Regions from separate parts of the Shewanella sp. S1-58-MNA-CIBAN-0166 genome, predicted to be linked through region 1. Evidence: predicted binding sites of a transcription regulator. Region 1 holds the regulator's gene; the other holds the start of a gene.

What was found. The regulator ArgR, encoded in region 1, controls arginine synthesis, uptake and breakdown. The targets are predictions, from matches to a motif close to ANTGAATANNTATTCANT.
Region 2: the regulator ArgR is predicted to act here: its motif matches at 1,791-1,808, upstream of gltB (glutamate synthase large subunit).

Annotation. Positions count from the first base shown of each region.
Region 1 is NZ_JBEOPN010000006.1:37,657-41,085, reverse strand. Features, by position in the region: gene AAEY99_RS05570 (Dyp-type peroxidase) at 1-925, shown strand, start outside; gene argR (transcriptional regulator ArgR) at 988-1,458, opposite strand; gene AAEY99_RS05560 (META domain-containing protein) at 1,625-2,050, opposite strand; gene AAEY99_RS05555 (hypothetical protein) at 2,173-2,391, shown strand; gene AAEY99_RS05550 (GNAT family N-acetyltransferase) at 2,395-2,943, shown strand; gene AAEY99_RS05545 (hypothetical protein) at 2,992-3,348, shown strand.
Region 2 is NZ_JBEOPN010000004.1:161,942-165,370, forward strand. Features, by position in the region: gene AAEY99_RS04560 (Hpt domain-containing protein) at 1-74, opposite strand, end outside; gene mnmL (tRNA modification radical SAM protein MnmL/YtqA) at 371-1,339, opposite strand; gene gltB (glutamate synthase large subunit) at 1,862-3,429, shown strand, end outside.

The sequences.
Region 1 (3,429 bases):
TATGCCTCGTGAACAGTTAGGAATTTGCGCAGAAGGGAATTTACACAGTGTGTACTTGATGTTTAATGCCAACGATGGTGTTGAAGATCAGTTACGCCCATCTATTGCTAATGTAGCGCAGTATATTTATGAACTCACGGATCAATATGCCGACAGTGCTTTTAATGGCTTTGTGGGTATTGGGGCTAATTTTTGGGATACCTTTTATCCAGAATCTCGCCCTGCATTATTAAAACCTTTTCCGGCCATGAGTGAAGGTAACCGTGATGCACCTGCAATGGAATATGATCTGTTTATTCATATCCGTTGTGATCGCTATGATATTTTGCATCTTGTCGCCAATGAAATTAACCAAATGTTTGAAGATTTGGTCGAGTTAGTCGATGAGGAACGTGGCTTTCGCTTTATGGACAGTCGTGACTTAACTGGTTTTGTTGATGGTACTGAAAACCCTAAAGGACGCCATCGTCAACAAGTTGCACTTGTCGGTGATGAAGATCAAGAATTTGTCTCTGGTAGTTATGTTCATGTTCAAAAATACATGCATAACTTAAGTAAGTGGCATCGTTTACCGCTTAAAAAACAAGAAGATATTTTTGGTCGTACCAAAGTTGATGATATTGAGTATGAATCAGAAGATAAGCCATTAACCAGCCACACAAAACGAGTTAACTTAAAAGATCCACACGGTAACGCATTAGAAATTTTACGTCAAAGCATGCCATATGGTTCGATTAGAGAACAAGGATTGATGTTTATTTCAGTATGTCGTACACCGGATCACTTCGAACAAATGCTCCGCAGTATGGTGCACGGTGATGGTCACGGGAATCATGATCATTTGATGTTGTTTACTAAAGCGCTGACTGGGTCGTCTTTCTTTGTGCCATCATTGGATTTTTTAACTCAATTTGATGATGCGTAAACGCCAGTTTTAGGTAATAAAAAAGCAATGCCATGGCATTGCTTTTTTATTGAAATGGTTTTTTATTCACTATAGTTGAATAAAGATCTAACCGTTTCTAATGTCTCATCAATGGTTTTAATACTTGCTGGACAGATGAAAATAGTATCATCACCGGCAATAGTACCTAATATCCCTTCTGGTTTGCCTATTGAATCGAGCAAACGAGCGATTAATTGCGCAGCACCAGGGCTAGTTCTTACCACGATCATGGCTTGGTTATGATCGACATCCAATACCAAATTTTTAACTGGGCTACCCGCAGTAGGTACGCCTAGCTCGGCAGGGAGGCAATACACCATCTCTTGCTTAGCGTTGCGAGTGCGTACAGCACCAAATTTGCTGAGCATACGTGATACTTTAGATTGATTAATATTACCGAATCCTTCGGCTTGAAGCGCATTAACAATCTCGCTTTGGCTTCCAAAACGTTCTTCTTTGAGAATCGCTTTAAAAGTGCGTACGAGCTCATCCTGATTTCTTGTCGCTGGCATAGTGATAATTCATCTTATAGTTGTTATTCAAAAATCTAGCACATTTTGAATAGATTGACTTATTAAGTCAAGAAAGAATCAGATTTATTGAATAAAAATTCATTTTTTAATGGAACTTTAAACTGACACTAATAACTAATCCGGCGACTCATTTAAACCATAGGCTTTAGGATAAGGGTAACGATTGTTTTGTCAGTACCAATAGCGTATCACCATTTATAGACAATAGATTGAGTTTTCCTTTAGAGAAATCAACTTGTTCTACCAATGAAATCGCTTGCATCAGTTCAGCTTCTTGGGTGATTAAACTATCGATACAGGCTTTCATAGTCGAACCTGATGGTGCAAGTTGAAGCAAGTGACCTTGTTGGGCGTAACGACCAAAAAATTGATTACAGCTATTATTACCTGTCAGTTCACCGTTTGGAGCAAAAACTAAATTTGCTGGGCTATTATTAATGGTAGGAGTGTCGAGGACGACTTCTACATGCCAAGTACCAATTAATTGTTCATTTGAGACAATTTGAGTGTGGCTTTGACAAGCACTAAGGCCTAAAAATATAACAGTGGCGCCGAGAATATGCTTTATCATGTTGAGAGATTTCCATATACCAAAAAATTGCCGTTATTCTACTACTTGAGTGTGAATAAGAGCGTAAATAATTGTAATGTTTTGGATTAATGAACATTATTTAACGTATTAAAGAGTCGCAAATGATCAAATTAGTTAAAGTGTTACATTTCGTCGGTTTAATCATGTTGTTGGTGGGTGTCGGCTTATATTGGCAAAGTGATATCGGTCAACAAGTCAGTGGGATGTTGGTCATTGCTTCACTCATTGGCGTGGGAACACTAATTATGTCTCCGCTGCCCGTTGCGCTAGTGATAGAATGGGCTAAGAAACAATCTCCCAATTCAGGGTCAAAGGAATAATCATTGTCATTTATTATCCGTAAGGCGTTATTAACCGATGTTGCTGCTATTGTGCAGTTAGAACGAGCCCATGTTGATGATGAGTTGGTAGGTTCAAATAGCCAACTTCATGCTCATTCATTTACCAAAGCAGAGGTGAGCCAGTTGATAAATCAACATTGGTTTATCGTAGCTGAAGAGCAAGGGGTGATCATTGGATATGTGATGGCGGCAAAATGGTCATTTTTTTCCTCGCAACCATTGTACCGACATATTATTCAAAAACTTAAGTTTGCCGATTTAAATGGACAAGCTTTATCGACGACTAACACGTGCCAATATGGACCCGTTTGGATACAAGAATCAAAACGCGGCCAGGGAGTTTTTTCGGCGCTGGTTACCGAATTAAAAAAACAAGTGGCAGATACCTTTCCATTTATGGTGACGTATGTTGCCGCTGACAATGCGCGTTCGTTGGCAGCACATCAACAAAAAGCCGCAATGACAGAGATTGATCAATTTCGTTTTGAACAACGTGATTATTGTTTACTGGCCACAGCTAATATTACGTGATCGTTATACTAAGGGGTGTTGATAAAGTGGTTATTTATGAGGAATATTATGAGTACTAACTTTGAAGCACTCTTTTCACCCTATTTGGATTTAAGATTATCTGCATTTGACAATATGAAGCTAATAGCCGCGGTGTTGGCTGACGCGACAGAGTTGTATGAGTGTGTTGAAGCCGATTTACAAAATCCAGATGATCGGCAATTGCAGCAATCGGGGTATTTTGTGCGCTGGCAAGACATGTGGCTATTTTGTGGCGTAACCAATAATTATCAAGCAGCGATTACGCTATTTACCGATGTCGAGCGGATTAACTTAGCTTCTATCAGTGTTAAAGTAGTGCCCGTAATGACAATGCAACAAGTGTCGTTTATGTGTATTGAAAGTTCACATTTCGATCATTGTTAACGAGTTCGATCACCTTGTACTTATGCTGACTTAGTTTGATTACGCTTAAGTCTATTTGGGCTAAATTTATTGGTGTGCAAT
Region 2 (3,429 bases), on a different contig from region 1:
CCAGCACCAATGGCACTGATATATTGCTCAAGCGTATTGAGATCCAATATTGAGTCTAACTGCGTTGTGGCCATAAAGGCACCTCTATCAAAATCTAACTCTATAAAATTACAAATATGATACCGAGTAAAATACCCTATGCAAGGCTTGCCAATATTTAGCCGCTATTTAATGGTAAAAAATCACATTTTTACAACATAACTACTCAACTGGTATTACCAATGTTTAAAAAACACTCACTTTGGTAATGTTTCGTCCAATATATAACTAATAATAGCGATTAGTCTGATACATCTTCACAAAACCTAGCGCTATCTTTACTTTGTCCATATTCAGCAGAGACATAATATATCTGCCTAAATACACCACACTAGGCCGTTTTACTTTGGCTAAACATTAATGCACTGCCTTGGCCACCGTATTCTTTAAGCTCATCCACAATGGCCACTAGTCCATCCCATCTAAATGCGCACCAATCAGGGGCGAGTAACATTGGTTTTTTGGCATAGGCGGTTACGCGGTGAAAGATAATCTCTTTTGGGGTGTGGCGGATAAGCTTTGCCGCCTCATAGGCATACTCTTCAAGACTTATTAGCGGCATAGGATGATAGCGCCATTGTTTCGCCATAATACTGCCTTCTACAATATGCAAAGGGTGCAGTTTTAGTCCGTCAACGCCAATTCCTAATACGGTTTGTAAACTATTAAAATAATCAGCAGATGTTTCACCCGGCAGCCCTAATATTAGATGGGTACACACCTTAATGCCTTTAGCGCGAGCCTTTTTAACTGTCTGACGATACTCACACAATTGGTGACCACGATTAATCCGTTTTAACGTGTGATTATTGGCCGTTTGTAGGCCAAGTTCCAACCACACCTCAATACCTCTTTGTTGATACTCAACGAGTAAATCAAGTACTTCATCGGGTACACAGTCAGGACGAGTACCTATATGAAGCCCGACAATATCGGCATCTTCAAGTGCTTGATCATACTTTTGCTTTAGCACTTTATACTCGTCGTAAGTACTGGTATAAGCTTGAAAATAAGCGATGTATTTAGCGGTAGGAATAGAATTAATATCCGCAGAGGTAGTACATTTTTTTGCAGATTGGGCGCGTACTTTACCTTCGGTTAACTGCATCGCAATCGGCTGTTCTCTACCTTGTTCGCCACTAAATGAAACAACATTACAAAAAGTACAACCGCCTACCCCTAACGTGCCATCTCGATTGGGACAGGTAAATTGGCCATCAATAGTTAATTTTTTTACTCTTTGGCCATATAAATGTTTGCAATGTGCCCCAAACGTATTAACGTAATCATCTAAACCCACAACTTACTCTCATCATCATTCCAAAGTTCGCCAGTGTAGTCAGACGATAAACATCTGTCTTGGTGCTAAATCAATAAATGCTCTATCAATTCAAGCGCTCGCTAAAGTTGTGCACAAACTCAAAAAACGTTTAAAACAATTTAAGTAATTTATACATCACCTAAAATGAATATTTAGTCATTTAGAATAATTTTTTACCCAAAGACTGTATTTGAAATAAAATTCACTATTTTTATTTCAAAAATAATTCCCTATTGTTGTTGCAAAAAGGTAAACAATTGTTTGAATATTTTCTAAAATTCTTTTTATTCAGAACGTTATAGGTGACATATCACAGTTTACGTTAACGTAAGGTTGGTGACTTATAACGTTTTTTTAGTAATAATATTTCAGTTTGTTGCATTTTTTTGGTTTGACCTTTATTCATTCTCAGTTTAATTTGAATGGTTCGGGTGCATATCTATGGATATTCTTCAAATTTACCCCGAGTCGTATCAAGTAGAGGTTTAGGGGGTTTTTTGTATGAGCTTGTATCATCCCAGTTTTGAGCGTGACAATTGCGGATTTGGTTTGATTGCACAAATGGACGGCGACGCGAGTCACCGCATTGTGCGTACCGCGATTCATGGTCTCGATCGAATGAAGCATCGTGGTGGTATTGCAGCTGACGGACGCACAGGTGACGGCTGTGGTTTATTAATGCAAATGCCTACAGATTTTTTTGAAGCTATTGCGGCAGAAAACGATTGGCATTTAAGCCGAAAGTTTGCCGTAGGTATGCTATTTCTCAGCCAAGATGAGCAACGCGCTGATGAAGCGAAGTTTATCTTAGAAAAAGAACTACAACGAGAAACACTCAGTGTCGCTGGCTGGCGTAAAGTACCGATTAATCCGGATGTCTTGGGGGAGATTGGCCGGGAAAGCTTGCCACAAATTTATCAAGTATTGATCAACGCACCGGTAGGCTGGCGGGAAAAAGATCTTGAGCGTCGCCTATATATGGCTCGTCGCCGTCTTGAACAACAGATCACCGATGACAAAGACTTTTATGTCGCCAGCCTTTCTGGACAAGTCATTGTCTATAAAGGCTTAATGATGCCAGCAGATCTGCCATCATTTTATACCGACCTAGCAGATATTCGTTTGAAAAGTGCGATTTGCTTATTCCACCAGCGCTTTTCAACTAACACATCGCCAAAGTGGCCATTAGCTCAACCGTTTCGATACCTCGCTCATAACGGCGAAATCAATACCATTACCGGTAACCGCCAATGGGCAAGAGCGCGCGCCTATAAGTTTAATTCGCCTTTACTACCAGATTTACAACAAGCCGCCCCTTTTGTTAACGAAACAGGTTCAGACTCGTCTTCTTTAGACAATATGCTTGAAATGTTGTTATCTGGAGGGATGGATTTATATCGAGCCATGCGCTTGCTTATTCCACCTGCATGGCAATCAAATCCTGAAATGGATGACGAGTTAAAAGCCTTTTATGATTTTAACTCAATGCACATGGAGCCGTGGGACGGCCCTGCAGGCATTGTAATGACCAATGGTCGCCATGCTGCCTGTGCGGTAGATCGTAACGGTCTACGCCCTTCTCGTTACGTTATAACCAAGGATCGTATCCTCACCTTAGCGTCTGAAGTCGGTATTTGGGATTATTCCGCCGATGAAGTGATTGAAAAAGGCCGCGTTGGGCCCGGTGAGTTACTAGTACTCGATACCTTAAATGGTCGTTTGTATCATTCATTTGAAATTGATAATGACTTAAAGCGTCGCCATCCTTACAAAGAGTGGATGGCTAAAAACAGTCAGACATTGATCCCTGCTGAGGATATGGCTCCAACCAAACAAGGTTCAAGTGGTTTTGATAGTAAAACATTACTGCAATATCAAAAACAGTTTGGTTTTACCCGTGAAGAATTAGAACAAGTTATTTGGGTACTTGCGAGCAAAGGTGAAGAAGCCATTGGCTCAATGGGTGATGATACGCCTATGGCAGTATTGTCGAAAAAGTCGCGTTCACTATACGACTATTTCCGTCAAAAATTTGCTCAGGTAACCAACCCGCCTATTGATCCATTACG